DNA from 4 places in the Ectobacillus sp. OTK genome. Region 2 is predicted to be linked to each of the others. Evidence: riboswitches for the same ligand, from Rfam matches in the RefSeq annotation. Region 2 holds a riboswitch; each other region holds the start of a gene.

Region 1 (2,175 bases), 2.0 Mb from region 2:
AACATTGAATGATATTTTATCACTACTGATTTATTTTGGAATTGCAACAATGTTTATTTCAAAATTAATGTAGGGATACCGTCACATGCCCATCAAATCAAGAAGATCATAGCAATTCCATATGAAAGATTAACACTATCTAAAACACTAAGAAGCATACATACCTATACTTAAAAAAAATTGCCCAAATAGACAAAAAAAAGAAGGAGACTTCCTCCTTCCTTCTTTTTCGGATAGAAAATTACTCTTCGTCTTCATCCTCGTCTTCTTGAGTTTCCTCTGCAGATTTATGCTCTGCTTCTAACTCTTGTCCACCTATAAATTCAACTTCAATTTTTAATTCTGCAAAATCCTCAGTACCAAGAACCTGCTTCACCTGGTCAACTAACTCCTCATCTGTCATATTTGGAGTTAAAGCCAATCGTTCAACGATCGTTCCAGAGTCCTTGATTCCAATTTCATCCTTGATTTTGGTTTCAGATCCTTCCCTTGAAATTTCATATTCCAATTCGAATTCACGATCAGCCGCATCGACTAGCTCTATTTCAAGCTCTTCTACTTCATTTTTATTGGAAACTCCATCACCGTCAGAATCTTCCTTATAATCTTGTAAACCATCATTATCACTATCGGAATCGTTCGGATTATAGCCTAGATCAAATTCAACAGAGTTTTCTAGTTTATCTGTATCTTTATCTTCTTCGCCATCAACTAGGCCGTCCTTATCTGAGTCACTATTAATAGGATCCGTTCCTACTACGAATTCCTCTTTTGTGTTTAACTCATCGGAGTCATTGTCTTCTTCTGCATCTTTAACCCCATCTTTATCGGTATCGGCTTTTAATGGGCTTAAATCCGCTTCGATTTCCTGCAGATTTGTTAATTGGTCCTTGTCATTATCCTCTTGTCCATCAGACAATTTGTCTTTATCTGTATTTTTTGATATTGGATTTAGGTTTAATTGATACTCCTCAAGATTATTTAATCCATCCTTATCGTTATCCTTTGCTGCAACATACTTTCCGTATCCTAAATGATATTTCTTTTGCCAATCGTCAGGAATCCCATTCTTATCTTTGTCGACCTTCGCGGCATTTTTTTGATCTTTCCCTTTGGCATCAGCAACACCTAGCCCTTGAGAAAATATCAATGACGCGGCTAATGCTCCTACAACTACCTTTTTCATGTACATTCACTCCTCTAATTTTTTTCCTGTGAACGGCAACTGGCTGGCTTGATAGCATTCGCTATTTTAGCCCCTAAAGTTTTGCGTCCCAAGCTTTCACAAGGTTTGCCCTTAATCTAATTATAGTAATTTACCGGGTTTTAGTATAGGGTAAAATATTACAATTAGTTGATATAATAGAGTTTGTTATCACCATGCAGGAGGCTGTCATCATATTAGATTGATCACAACAAGAAAACGGCAGGGAGAAGCCTCCCTGCCGTTACTCTATTTTGACGAAATACTCATATTCTATTAACTTGCCCTGCATGACTCTGTTTTGGTTCCCTTACCACCATTAAAACACCGCTAAGAATTAGGATAGACCCTATCCAAAACGTTCCGCCTATATTCTCTTCTAGAATAAGCCATCCGAGCAATGCTCCAACTAAGGGTTGAAAAAAGAAAAATAACCCGCCGCTTGATGCCTCAAGCAGCTGGAGCCCTCGATTCCAAAGCAGAAATCCGCCAGCCGTCGAAACAATACCCAAATACAAGACTCCGCCCCAAATAGCCGGATGAGCCAGCTGGTGGATAGGTATTTCGTGTAATCGCCCCAAAACAAAAGGAGTCAGCGACACTATGGCAACTAAGGCTGAATAGGCCGTCACCACAATTTGCGAGTAATGACCTGGAACACGTTTTACCAGGACAGACATAAGAGCCCATGTTAAAGCAGCAACAAGCAGCGAAATACCGCCAAGCTGGTTGGACATATCCGTATGACTATTCCCAACAATAAGCAATACCCCTGCTGTTGCTAAGCAAACAGACAATCCCTTTTTCATATTCAACTGCTCTTTTAATAGAAGACGGGCAAAAATAACCATAAATGCTGGTGTCGAGGAGGTGATAATTGCCCCCATTTGTGCCGAGGATAATTTGGTTCCGATTTCCTGAGTGACGATGGAAATCGTGTTGCCGATGAGTCCAATGGCTATGATTAATGG
Region 2 (2,175 bases):
AGCTTGTTTTTTAGCTAATTCAGCTTGTTTTTTAGATTTTGCTTTCTCTATAGCTTGAACGGCTTTTGGATTTTTCACATGAGTAAGTGCATTGTCTAGACCATGCTTTTTATCGATAACAGGAGTCTCTTGTTCTTGAGCAGCTTCTTCTTGTTCAGGAGTAGACTCTTGTTGTTCAGGAGTAGACTCTTGTTGTTCAGGAGTAGACTCTTGTTGTTCAGGAGTAGACTCTTCTTGTTCTTGAGCAGCCTCCTCTTGTTCAGGAGTAGACTCTTGTTGTTCAGGAGTAGACTCTTGTTGTTCAGGAGTAGACTCTTCTTGTTCTTGAGCAGCCTCCTCTTGTTCAGGAGTAGACTCTTGTTGTTCAGGAGTAGACTCTTGTTGTTCAGGAGTAGCCTCTTGTTGTTCAGGAGTAGACTCTTCTTGTTCTTGAGCAGCCTCCTCTTGTTCAGGAGTAGCCTCTTGTTGTTCAGGAGTAGACTCTTGTTGTTCAGGAGTAGACTCTTGTTGTTCAGGAGTAGACTCTTGTTGTTCAGGAGTAGACTCTTGTTGTTCAGGAGTAGACTCTTCTTGTTCAGGAGTAGACTCTTCTTGTTCAGGAGTAGACTCTTGTTGTTCAGGAGTAGACTCTTGTTGTTCAGGAGTAGACTCTTCTTGTTCAGGAGTAGACTCTTCTTGTTCAGGAGCAGCCTCCTCTTGTTCAGGAGTAGACTCTTGTTGTTCAGGAGCAGCCTCCTCTTGTTCAGGAGTAGACTCTTGTTGTTCTTGAACAAACTCTTGTTGTTCTGAAGTAGATAATTCTTCAGCACCTACCACAGAAGTTCCAACAGACAGAGCAAGAAGTAAGGATGCAAATGTTGTTTTTTTCATACGATTTTGATCTCCTTTCGGTAGCTGGCTAGCATAGTCTTCAAGACCTTAGCTCCATAGCTTTGCGTCTCCTAAGTTTCCTCAGGGTTGCCTTTTCGTTTGGATATTGTAAATTTAGTATATATTAGTATATTTAGCGCAACAATAGTAACTAATTCCTATTTTTATATTGAGAAAAATAGGAATATTAATATTTCTGCTTATTTGGATGAAAATGATAAAAAAGTAGAAAAATGGCTAAAGGCTTCTCCAAAGAGAGAGAAAATATTAGTATCAATACTAACTTTAATTGAGTATATTAATTAATATATAGCAGTATTTATCATAAGAAGTTCCGACAAATACCTTAGACGTAAAGAGATATTGTTAAGGCAAAGGGAGGGGTGTTGCCGAAGGTTATTTGTCATCACATTTATTATCCCTTTATTTATGTTACGGTGCTTGAGATAAACAAAGAATGAAATAAAAGAGAAGTTTTATTGATAAAAAAATCCGACCTTATTGTTTGGTCGGATTTTTGCTTAATTTCTCTCACTTATTTTTATATCAAATACAGTTAAACAGCAATCTTTTTAATATGTTTGCAATTCGAACATCTGTGAATATGAATTTTTTTGTACTTAGTGTCGAGCGGGCCTTCAAATAGGTACATATGACCATTCTTAAAATAACATAGAATACTTTTAAACCATTTCATAACAGGATCACTCACTTTCATATATTTGGAGGTTTTAAACATTTATTTTCTGTTTTATGGAATTTCAATGAAATTTTAGGAATTAGTTCAAATAACTTGTGAAGTTTTCTTATATAAAAACTTGCTATTAAAGAAGCTAAAAAGATAAAGTTTTTATGATAAAGCCTTTCTACTGAATGTAAGAATGTTTTCAAGGATGAATGTTCTGGCTTTTTCTGCTCCACGTTTATTAAGTTCTCTAAACAAATTTTTATAATCAGCAGCGGACAATTCGCCGCAAGCGTAACTTTTTTTGAGGTAGTCTAGTAATTCATTTACATGTAATGGTACTCGTTTTTTTACTAGTATAAATTGATGTATGAAGTCTTGTAACAACACTGTAACTCAGCTCCTGGATAGCATGTTTGATATGCAGAATCATAACATGAAATCGGTTACAATTAATTATTTTGAAAATTCTAACTTAAGACACATTTCAACATTGTTCTCGGTTTATTTCAATAAGAAGGAGCAGGTTACTCCTTAAACCACAAAAGACCGATGAAAGCCAGGAAGCGGTCTTTCATCGGTTCATCACTTAGCTAGATGTTAATAATTATCTTTTCTTT
Region 3 (2,175 bases), 2.2 Mb from region 2:
CGGAAGCTGGTTGTAGGGCGCTCCTCTTCATCCATGAGGGCGAGCTTACGGGCCCGATTCATAATCTTCATCATTGTTTCGTAATCTTCCTGAATCGTTGTTGCTTCTTGCTCTAGCTTCGCAATTTTGCCTGCTAGCTCTTCATTTTTATGCATATATTCAGCAATTTCTTTTTTTAGTCTTTCATTTTCACGTTCCAATGCGGTAACCTTTACGTCTGAGTTTCCTAAAGACTGCAGGAAGCGGATGACATCTGCCATTGTAAGAGAACTAGTTCCTCTCGGATCGAGATCAGTAGTATCCGTCATCGTGAAGGAATTCTCTTCTAATAGAACTGTATTTTCTATGATTTCACCTGCTTCCATATCAACTGTACGCACGACAGGAGTCGGGGGTGTATACAGCAGCTTTTTCTTTGCGTGATCTCCGCCAATTGCACGCATCTTTTCCTTGCGGTGCTTTTTCGCTACCTGCAAAGCTTTTTCATAGTTATAGCGCACAACCGCATTCCAGCGAAATCCACAAGCCGCTGATGTGCGATTTAGCTTATCTCCTACTTCCTCAAATGCGTTTAATTGTGTGCTTCCTTCACGGACATGGCGCAATACTGTTTCTGCTAAAAGTAAATCATCTTCTTCTGTCCAAGCATCTTGTCTTATCTTCATAGAGTCATCTCCTTAATCCCTTTTTAAAATGCTTTTCTATCTTTAGGATGGACGGAAATGAACGGTTTTATACAAACCTTTCAAAAATATGGTAGATTATTTCCTGAAATGTAGAACTTTGATTTCCTAGTAAAAAATGAATACCATTTTTGAAAAATGCTATTTCTCTTTCAGTTTAGTTTTTTCAGATCAGCTGGCATCAGAAAATATACACAGTAAATGAGAAAAAGCGTATATACTTTCTTGATAAAAAAAGCTATAATATGTCCATGCTTACATAACATTCTCTATTGGAGAATACCCCACTACATTTTTATATCACGTGATATGAAAAAGGCAAACCTGATTGAAAAGCAGGGACGCAAAGCTTAGAGCCTAAGGAAGAGATTCTTCTATGGCTGTCTAGCTGCCATGCTTTTTAACACTCATGCCATGTATGGTATATTTTGGATAAATATAAGATTGCAAAGCAGGCAGACACAGTATATAGCTGCCTGCTTTGTTATGCGGCAGAAACATGGCTATTCTTGATCATAGCCTTGTCCTGAAGGAATCATACAGGATGGCTTGCAACATTTCAAAAAGAACGGTAAAATACCTTTTAGCAAATCATGCAGCGGTGCATACTAATACATGCGAAAAGTTTGAGGTTGAGAAAGGATTGTGCAGGATGGCAAATGAATTTCGGGTGTGCGATGATTGTCAGGCCACAAATTTAAAAACATTACTTCCGCGGTTAAAGAAGGTAGATCCGAATGCGGATGTGAAAATTGGCTGTCAGTCGTATTGTGGTCCAGGGCGCAAAAAATCATTTGCGTTCGTAAATAATCGCCCTGTTTCGGCACCAAATGAAACTGAATTGATTAAGAAAATTGAGGATAAACTAGGAAAATAAGGAAAGCACTTCTCAGTAGAGGAAGTGCTTTTTTGCATAAGTTAAGAAAGTGTAATTTTAGGGGTACTATCTAGCTCCCATGACCTGTTTGCTGCGGGGAAAGGACTCTGCCCGCCGAGGCAAAAAGCGCCTCAATGTGCAGAGGACTGTCTCCCTCGGGAGCAGGGCGGACGGTGTCCGCTTTTCTTAATGTTTACTTTATATATACTATTTGTATCTGATTGAATAAAAATGCATAGGCAGGTCTTTCTCATTCTGTTATTCCTTCGGTATAATATATATGACAGTAGTAAAGAAAGGGGGTACCTTAAATGGTATATCCCAATGGCAAAATGAATGAAAAAAAGGTATTTAAGGATCCTGTACATAAATATGTTCACGTGGATGACCAAATCATTTGGGATTTGATCGGAACAGCAGAGTTCCAAAGGCTGCGCCGTGTAAGGCAGCTTGGTACAACATTTTTTACGTTTCATGGGGCGGAGCACAGCCGATTTAATCACTCGCTTGGTGTATATGAAATCATTCGCCGGATGATTGACAATGTGTTTGATGGAAGACCGGCATGGAACGCTGAAGATCGTTTGCTTTGCCTATGCGCTGCACTTTTACATG
Region 4 (2,175 bases), 250 kb from region 2:
ACAAGTTTTCATTAATTTTCTAAAAAACGGGGTAGAGGCAATGCCGGATGGAGGAATGCTTCAAATATACGGTTATAAAAGAGCTGATAATGTCATCATTGAGATTGTTGATAATGGTGTGGGAATGGAAAAAGCGGAATTAGAAAGACTAGGGAACCCGTTTTATTCAACCAAAGAAAAAGGAACCGGTCTAGGATTAATGGTCAGTTATCGAATCATTGAAGCGATGGATGGAAAGATACAAGTTTTTAGCAGGAAGGGAAAAGGAACGAAATTTTCTATTATACTGCCTGCCATTAAGGAAAATGAGATTATTTTACAAAACAATTTGGTTTGAAGATTATTCTTTGTTTTCGACTGTTTTGACGGATACCACGCAAAAGGCAAAAACGCCTTGTGCGTGGGAGCACATTCTTCTTTAGGAGCAAGGGAGGCTGTGTCTGCTTTTTTATTAACGTGTATTCTGCTCTGACACGGAAATGGGAGAACCCGTAGAAGTATGTTGGTTGACCCATTCACGAGTTACATCAGAAACAGCCGGCCAGTTTGGAATCTGATTGCTATGTTGCTGAATCCAACTCATGCAAAACTGCGGGTCAATGTTATGCTGCTCGCATTGGGATAAGAAAGACTGAACGGTGGACTCGCTACAGTTCTCCCATGACCCGCAAGTTGTGCGCCAAATGTCCTCCATTGTATCCTGTATAGAAGGAGCAGCTGTAGAGTTCCTGAATTGGTTTTGATTTGGCATAGGAGTGCCTCCTTGTTATAAGATAGCATCGCCAGAGAAGATGCATACACAGTATGTCCAAAGAGCTCGAAATCATGCAAAGCTAACGTAGGTAAGACTAATCCGTATAACGAAATATTTTGTTTGGTTAAAAAAGTAAATGGACGGAAATTCTTAAGGTGCCGTATAATAAAGATATAAAATAGTATGAAAAAGGCAAACTTCACCGAAAGGGAAGGACGCAAAGCCGTGAGCCTAACCGCTGTGAAAGCGTATGGTCGTCAGGTTGCCAGGTTCTCGTTCTGTGAGTCTTGGCTGAGAGAATGGAGGACCTTTTGGTAATGAAAAAAATTATAATGTCAATAATTCTGTTTTTTGTACTTATGGCCGCTCCCGGCAATTTAAGCGCAGAAGCTTCTGCGTCAGATCGGGCAACATGGCTCTGGAATCCGTGGATGATAGTTAGTGATGAAGCCGGTACAATCGCTTTCCTTGAAAGCAAACAGGTAAATAAAGTATACATGCAGATTGACCGAGACATTCCTCTGAAGGTATATCGCAGCTTTATTGGAAAAGCCTTTGCAAAGGGAATACGCATTTATGCGTTAGATGGATCGGATGAATGGGTTGCGCCGAAAGGATATATGATCCAAAATCAAATGATGAACTGGCTTGGCAGATATCAAAGCGGCTCAACGTCTGCCCAAAAATTTGCGGGTGTTCATTTGGATGTTGAACCTTATTTATATAGTGGTTGGACAACGAATCAAGCCGATACAATCAAATCGTATCAATCTTTGTTAACGAAGGCGAAAAGCAGTGCGGCTGCTTTAAATCTTCCGCTTGAAGTGGACATGCCTTTTTGGTTTGATGGAATTCCCTATAAAAATACGTATGGAAAAGGGATGCTTGCTGAATGGGTCATCGCAAAAACAGACGGTGTGACGGTTATGGCATATCGTGATTCAGCACTAATGATTATTGATATCGTCAAAAATGAAATGGCACTTGCTAAAAAATATAGAAAATCGATTGTAGTTGGCATTGAAACCGGGAATACTGCTGAAGGTGATACAATTTCCTTTTTTGAAGAAGGCGAATCATACATGAATCGGGAACTCACAGCGGTGAAAAACTACTATGCGAGCAATTCTGCTTTAAAAGGTATAGCTGTCCATCATGTTGGCAGTTGGATGACGATGAAGCGGTAAAATAAAAATAGACTGAGATTAGTAGATTAGCAGTACAGACCAAATCTTGCGGTAGGTACTGCTATTTTTTACACTTTAAGAAAGTATAAATTTCCAGCTTGAAGCTCATTCGACGTAACAGGAAATTTTAGGAACAAAGTGTAAGTGCAACTACGCCTCTGTCTTCGCCCAAGGGCAGGGCTCGCCAATAGGCGAGTGTTCTTTATCAAAAGGCTCTGTTATCATTTGGTGTTG

The links. Region 2 has a riboswitch for cyclic di-GMP ahead of AC6HZ4_RS15815 (hypothetical protein). Riboswitches for the same ligand answer to the same signal wherever they lie in the genome.
Region 1: linked by a shared signal. The riboswitch ahead of AC6HZ4_RS25665 (hypothetical protein) and the one ahead of AC6HZ4_RS15815 (hypothetical protein) in region 2 are both predicted to bind cyclic di-GMP.
Region 3: linked by a shared signal. The riboswitch ahead of AC6HZ4_RS26575 (YuzB family protein) and the one ahead of AC6HZ4_RS15815 (hypothetical protein) in region 2 are both predicted to bind cyclic di-GMP.
Region 4: linked by a shared signal. The riboswitch ahead of AC6HZ4_RS16905 (amidase) and the one ahead of AC6HZ4_RS15815 (hypothetical protein) in region 2 are both predicted to bind cyclic di-GMP.

Annotation. Positions count from the first base shown of each region.
Region 1 covers NZ_AP048547.1:5,175,874-5,178,048, forward strand. Annotated here, with positions in the region: gene mgtE (magnesium transporter) at 1-73, shown strand, start outside; gene AC6HZ4_RS25665 (hypothetical protein) at 242-1,186, opposite strand; cyclic di-GMP riboswitch class I at 1,218-1,306, opposite strand; gene AC6HZ4_RS25670 (DMT family transporter) at 1,471-2,175, opposite strand, start outside.
Region 2 covers NZ_AP048547.1:3,145,793-3,147,967, reverse strand. Annotated here, with positions in the region: gene AC6HZ4_RS15815 (hypothetical protein) at 1-870, opposite strand, end outside; cyclic di-GMP riboswitch class I at 887-972, opposite strand; gene AC6HZ4_RS15810 (hypothetical protein) at 970-1,176, shown strand; gene yppF (YppF family protein) at 1,721-1,945, opposite strand; gene dctA (C4-dicarboxylate transporter DctA) at 2,174-2,175, opposite strand, start outside.
Region 3 covers NZ_AP048547.1:5,377,434-5,379,608, reverse strand. Annotated here, with positions in the region: gene AC6HZ4_RS26580 (RsfA family transcriptional regulator) at 1-665, opposite strand, end outside; cyclic di-GMP riboswitch class I at 991-1,079, shown strand; gene AC6HZ4_RS26575 (YuzB family protein) at 1,336-1,560, shown strand; gene AC6HZ4_RS26570 (HD domain-containing protein) at 1,872-2,175, shown strand, end outside.
Region 4 covers NZ_AP048547.1:3,398,896-3,401,070, reverse strand. Annotated here, with positions in the region: gene AC6HZ4_RS16915 (ATP-binding protein) at 1-337, shown strand, start outside; gene AC6HZ4_RS16910 (hypothetical protein) at 452-751, opposite strand; cyclic di-GMP riboswitch class I at 936-1,024, shown strand; gene AC6HZ4_RS16905 (amidase) at 1,072-1,941, shown strand.